2 regions of the Arthrobacter sp. CP30 genome follow, and region 2 is predicted to be linked to the other one. Evidence: riboswitches for the same ligand, from Rfam matches in the RefSeq annotation. Region 2 holds a riboswitch; the other holds the start of a gene.
The links. A riboswitch is a leader RNA that binds a small molecule or an ion and turns the genes downstream of it on or off. The one in region 2 is predicted to bind S-adenosylmethionine.
Positions count from the first base shown of each region.

Region 1 (3,204 bases), on a different contig from region 2:
ACGCCCGCGGCCGCTGAGGAATGGGTGCGCCGCGTCGATGAACCCAATGCCGACCTCGTCGCTGCGACCCGTGACCGTGCGGACCGGGTCCTCGACCTCTCCGCCTGGCAACCCGCCCGACCTTGATCGGGGAGTCCGCGACGGCGCGGGAAGCGTTCACCGGTGCCGCCTGCTCTGGCCTGCCGTTCTCCGACGCCTGATGCTGGAGGCCCGACGTACTGCAGGAGGTCCGACAGTGAGCATTCTCGAGCAGGTGTCCGAGAGCGAGGCGACGGGCGAGATCGCCGCCATCTATGGCGAGGATGCCGACTCCCTCGGCTACGTCGCGGCGCACACCAAGGTCCTTGCGCTGCATCCTCCCGCCTACCGTGCGTGGGAGGGACTGATCAGCGCGATCGCCGGGTCGATGGACCCCCGGCGATACGAGTTGGTGACGCTCGCTGCGGCCCTGGGCATCGGAAACAGGCATTGTCGGCTCGCGCACGGCCGGAAGGCGTTGCCCTACATCGGCGAGGAGGAACTGACGGCCCTTGCCCGGGACTACCGCACGGCGGGCCTGTCGTCTCCTGAGGTGGCGATGATGGTCTTCGCCGAGAAGATGAGCACCGCGTCGGCGTCGATGACCGACGCCGACGCACTCGCCCTGCGCGCCGAGGGGTTCACGGACCCGGAGATCGTGGAGATCGCTCTTGCGGCGGCCGCCCGTAACTACCTCAGCCGCGCCCTGCAGGCGCTGGGCGCGGACGTGGATGTTCCGCCCGGCCTGAGCGCGACCCTGACATCTGCACTTCTCGATCAGCTTCGGTAGATCATCCGTGGCGCTTCCAGAGCTGACGGTCAACGACCGATGATGCCGCGGCCCGCAGTTCTCGCACCGGTGCGGGCAAGACCTTCAGGAACCGGATGGCCCCTTCCAGAGGGACTGGTAATTTGCCGATAATCTACATTATGTCAACTAGCTTCGACGATCACCCCTCGTCCAGGCTGCGCCGACTCCACGTCGAATGACAGCGGGTCTGCAGCGGGCTCATAGAATCCGCTCCTGCCGCTCCATTCCCGGCGAGCTCCTCACAGGTGTCGACGGCGCTGTCTTTCTCTCGACGGCCGGAGTGCCCTTCGTGATGCCCATGGCGAGCAGGACATCGGCCGTCTCTTGCCGAAGGGCTTGTGCCGGATCAGTCACGTCCTCTACAGTGATCCAGAAATAATGAACGCCATTCATTTTGTGGCGTCCGTCATGACCAGGAGGACACCATGCGCGCTGCCGGATGCACCGGGGACGCACGACCCCCCAGGGCAGTCGGCGCACACGCCTGACCGTACGGTCCGGTCGTCGACGAAGCACGATCTGCTCCGTCCGCGTCGTCCGCGTCGTCCGAGGATCGTCACCGCACCTCACGGCTGCGGCATGGTCCAGGGACATCCTGATGGGACGTGTGGGCACCGTCGATGACATCGCCGCGCTGATCTGCTTCCTGGTGGGACCCGACGCCGGCTACATCACCGCGGCCACCTACGACATCAATGGCGGTCTGCAGATCTCCTAGGCCTGCGCGGGATCCGCGACGCGCTGTCGGTGACGATGAGCGGCACCGCCGGGGATTCTCACGTGCGCGCCTTTCCGGAGTGCAGGGAATTGCGGCGTGTCCTTCTGGACACCTCGAAGGCGCCTTCGCCGAATTCCCTGCACTTTCGATAGATGATCGAATCTTCGCGTCACATTACTTCTTTTGTTTCCCCAAGCCATCAGCACTCTGCTTATAGTTGGGACAGCTTCAAGAGACGCGGTCGGAAAGCTCCGACTGGACCGCGCACCAACCCCATGTTCCTGGGTGGTTCGGATGACGAAGCGGCCTCCACCCCGGCGCATGCGCCGGACCGGTGCGGGCAAGAGCACTCCGAAAGGGCTTCGCCGTGAGCTGTCCAGCACTCCCCTAGCATTTCTCTCCCTGTCCCGACGTCGCGCCCTGCGCTGCTGACGAGGGACTGCTTGCACCTTTCTCCGGACGCCCTTCGCTCGAATGCGTCCTTTTTCCCGAGGGAATTCACCATGCCTGAAATGTCGATCCATCCTGCCCGGAATTCATCCGGTGCATTCACCTCCGCCCTACCCTTCCGCACGCCGCTGTCACGGACGGCCCTCGGCGCCGTCACCCTGATCGTCGTCCTCGCCGGATGCGCCGGACCCACGGGATCCACCGCGCCGGCAGGCACCGAGCCGGTGTCCGGTGGCATCCTCGACGTCTCCATCTCCGCAGAGCCCGGCTGCCTCGACGGGCACGGTATCTCGGCCACGCAGCAGCAGTTCCTCGGGCGTCTCATCTACGACAACGTCGTGACCCTGGACGAGGACGGGGAGATCGCGCCGTACCTCGCCGAGTCCTGGGAGATCTCCGAGGACGGCAGGACGTACACCTTCCGCCTGCGCGAAGGTGTCACGTTCAGCGACGGGTCACCCTGGAACGCGGAGGTCTTCGGACAGAACCTGGAGCACATGCGGGACCCGGCCACCAAGTCGCCCCTGGCCGCCGCCTACATCGCCCCGTACGTGGACGGGACGGTCGTGGACGAGTACACCTTCGAAGCACACCTCGCCTACCCCTACACGCCGTTCCTCTACACACTCGCGCAGTCCTGGCTCGGCATGAACTCGGGCAAGGCCATCACCGAGTCCCCGGAGACCCTCTGCCAGAATCCCATCGGCACCGGCCCGTTCACCGTGGAGGACTACCGGCCCGGGCAGAGCATCAGCTACGCGAAGCGGGAGGACTACGACTGGGCGCCCGCGTGGCTCGAGGGTGAGGGCGCGGCCCACCTCGACGGCGTCGAGGTCACCCTCGTCGCGGAACCGGTGATCCGGCACCAGTCCCTGGTCTCGGGACAGTACGACCTCACCGAGAACCTGGCACCCCAGAACGCGGCAGCGGTGCAGGCGGACCCGAACTTCGTGTACGAGAACCTGCCGAGGACGGGCAGTCCCTACGTGCTCGGCTTCAACCTGGCGCGCGCTCCGTTCGACGATCTCGCCGTCCGCCAGGCCTTCGCCGCTGCCGTCGACACCGAAGCGGTGACCGAGAGCCTCGGGTTCGGCACCTACACACCGATCGACAGTTTCCTCTCGAAGGAGAGCAAGTACTACGATCCGACCGTCGAGGGCGTGCTGACCTACGATCCGGCACGAGCGGACGCGCTCCTCGACGAGGC
Region 1 is NZ_JBQEMM010000008.1:109,862-113,065, reverse strand. It holds gene ACTIMO_RS11970 (nucleoside/nucleotide kinase family protein) at 1-126, shown strand, start outside; gene ACTIMO_RS11965 (carboxymuconolactone decarboxylase family protein) at 236-808, shown strand; partial or broken gene ACTIMO_RS11960 (SDR family oxidoreductase) at 1,404-1,547, shown strand; SAM riboswitch class IV at 1,774-1,900, shown strand; gene ACTIMO_RS11955 (ABC transporter substrate-binding protein) at 2,051-3,204, shown strand, end outside.
Region 1: it holds a riboswitch for S-adenosylmethionine, as region 2 does, so the genes downstream of both, ACTIMO_RS11955 (ABC transporter substrate-binding protein) here and ACTIMO_RS05895 (AmiS/UreI family transporter) in region 2, are expected to answer to the same signal.

Region 2 (3,204 bases):
TTGAGCATTTCAGCCATACCCCTCTTGACCCGGCTTCCGCCGGTCTGTGCTGTGGTTGCCGAATTGTCTTCAACGGTGGACACAACTTGCCCCTCAAGGTAGAAAAAAGCTGACCCTTCATGATACGACGCCCGGGGCACTGTTCCGGCCGCCGTGGCGGCCCCTGGGAGAGCTGCCGGCCCGCCCGTTTCCAGGGGGGCGGTGGGTGCTGACAGGCCGTGGCACTCGGCCGGGGGCGGTCCTATCACGGGGCTTGCACCTGGAGTTCAGCGGACCGGGCGGATACGCCCGGATGCCCCGATCAGGTCCAGTAGAGGAGGCGCGCCGCCGGGACGCGCCGCTCGAGCTCGTCGACGAACCAGGTCCGCATCTCGCTCATGGTCTGCTTCGGGTACACGTACTTGATCCCACCGAACTTCGAGCGCTTCCGACTCCGCAGGTCCTCGTCCATCTCGAGCTTCGTCCGCGGGTACCAGCCGAGCAGCACCTCCTTGCTGGCGGGCGTGAACCGGTGCGTGATGATCTCGGCCGTGAGGTCGACGTCCTCGATGCCGTCGAGGGCAGCGGCGACGTCGTTGAGCAACGCGCCGTACTGCTCACGCCAGCCGGGGACGGGCATGATGGGGGCGATGGTCAGGCCCACACGGTAGCCTGCCGCCGCGACCGCGCGGAGCGCCGTGAGCCGTGCGGGCATCCTGGCCGTCCCGCCCTCGAAGCGGTTGGCCACCTCGGCGGCGTTGACCGAGAAGCGCACCCGTGTCCGGCCGCCGTGATCCAGCGTCACCAGCTCGCCGACGTCGTCGAACTTCGTGGTGAACCTCAGCTGGACGTCCTCGCCGAATTCGCCCGAGCCCACGCGGGAGATCGCCGCCGCGAGCGAGCCCGTCACCCTCTCGATGCCGAGCGGATCGGTGTAGCAGGACATCTCGAAGGTGGTGCCCTCGCCACCTCGCTCGATGGTCCCGCTGGTCACGGAGCCCCGGCCGGCGTGCGTGCGCACCCCGTCGAGGACGTCGTCGAGGTTCGCGTAGACGCGGGTCACCGGCGGACCCTGGAGCGAGCCGGCCAGATAGCAGTACTGGCAGTGGGCGGGACAACCCTTCGCGAGGTCGATCCGCCAGTCGGCACTCGGGGGGATCGGCTGGGGCTTCAGCGCACTGGGCGGTGCGACGACGACGGCCAGCGTGTACTTCGCCGACGCATAGGTCTCCCGTTCCGTGGCGCCGCGGAGCCCCGTCAGGGCATTACCGGGGAGGACGCGGATGTCCTCCACTCCGGCTGCCTCGCAGCGGCGGACGATCTCCGCGGTGTGCGGTAGGTCGGAGGCTGCACGCGTGATCAGCACATGGCGCGGGACCCACAGGCGCGTGGGGGTGATCGTGGTCAGATCCTGTTCCTGGGGCATCATCATCACCTTCTACAACACTGCGAAGGGTGCTTATGTTCCGCGGGCGACGGGTGTCGGGCACCGGTCTCCGGGGCGAGGCGGACCGAGCATCCCGGTCTGCCACGTGAGGCTGCGGGGCGTCATCGGAGGTCATCGGGGGTCACGCTCCGACGCATTCCGGCACACCGGCGGTGGGACGGCCTAGCCTCGGAGGACAGATCAAGAGTTCCGACGCGAAGCCCTGGCTCGTCGGACGGCAACCCCCTCCGTGGCGGGGTGCCCCAGGTGAGGATCAGGCCCCGCGCAGCCCGCGTCGGGGCAAGCACGGCGCGCACCCCTGGTCCGCGTCCTGACGACGGGACACCCATGTCGTACATCTGCCTCCTGCTCTCCGGGGCCGCCCTGCTGATCAACGGCGTCTCCCTGCTCGGCCGCGTGACCCCGCGCGACGCCGGTTTCTTCAACATCGCGATCGGCCTGCTGCAACTGGTCGTGGCGCTGCTCGTCGCCTCGTCCGATCCCGGCGCCGCCGGATCGGCGGCCGGGATCGTCCTGTTCGGCCTGACCTACCTGTACGTGGGGCTGGGCTCGGTCGCAGGCCTCGGATCGGCCGGCGTCGGCTGGTTCTGCGGCTTCGTCGCCGTGCTCGCCCTCGTCCTCGCCGGCACGGCAGCCCGCGAGGACCCCGTGAGCTCGGTGCTCTGGATCAGCTGGGCCGCGCTCTGGACCCTGTTCTTCCTGCTCCTCGCCCGCGGCGCGGAGCGCCTCACGCGGGTCACGGGCTGGAGCGCGATCCTCGTGGGCACAATCAGCACCGTGGTCCCCGCGCTGCTCGGCCTCAACGGCGCCTGGCCGGGCAGGACGACGGCCGTCATCGCGACGGCCGTGGTCCTCGGTACCCTCTTCGCGGTCGCCGTCACCCTCGGCGGCCGGCCCGTACCGGTCATCGCCGCGCAGCCGGTCGCCGTCGACGCCTGACAACCGCTCTGCACCCCTCCCGCGCCCTGTCCGCCCTGCATCCCTTCATCGAAAGGTCCGTCATGACCACCATCACGAACATCACCCGCACTGCCGATGCCGACTACGAGCTCCTCGCCGCCCGCTTCCGCCCGCTCTTCGCCAGGATCGCCGACGGAGCCTCGCGGCGGGACCGTGAGCACGAACTCCCCCGCGCCGAGATCCGTGCCCTGATCGACGCGGGCTTCGGCGCCCTCCGGGTCCCCGTGGCCGTCGGCGGTTTCGGCGCCTCCCTACCCCAGCTGTTCCGGCTGCTCACCGAGCTCGCCGCGGCCGACCCGAACATCCCGCAGGCCCTGCGTGGTCACTTCGCCTTCGTGGAGGACCGGCTGGTCTCCTCGGGCCCGCACCGCGAGACGTGGCTCAGGCGGTTCGTCGACGGCGAGACGGTCGGGAACTCCTGGACCGAGGTGGGCGGCGTCACGATCGGCGACGTGATCACCAAGGTCAGTCCCGATCCGGACTCCGGGGGGTTCCTCGTCAGCGGCACCAAGTACTACTCCACAGGCAGCATCTTCGCCGACTGGATCGACACCTTCGCCCAGCGCACCGACAACGGCGTCAAGGTGATCGCCGTCGTCAGTGCCCACCAGCCGGGGGTCACGCACGCCGACGACTGGGACGGCTTCGGCCAGCAGACCACCGGCTCCGGGACGTCGACGTTCGACGCAGCACGCGTCGACGCCGAGAACGTCATCGACTTCGATACCCGGTTCGCCTACCAGACCGCGTTCTACCAGGCGGTGCTGCTTGCGGTCCTTGCCGGGACCATCAAGGGCGCGGAGCACGACGTCGCCCGC
Region 2 is NZ_JBQEMM010000003.1:139,362-142,565, forward strand. It holds gene pdxS (pyridoxal 5'-phosphate synthase lyase subunit PdxS) at 1-83, opposite strand, end outside; gene ACTIMO_RS05890 (spore photoproduct lyase family protein) at 302-1,405, opposite strand; SAM riboswitch class IV at 1,605-1,718, shown strand; gene ACTIMO_RS05895 (AmiS/UreI family transporter) at 1,754-2,365, shown strand; gene ACTIMO_RS05900 (acyl-CoA dehydrogenase family protein) at 2,428-3,204, shown strand, end outside.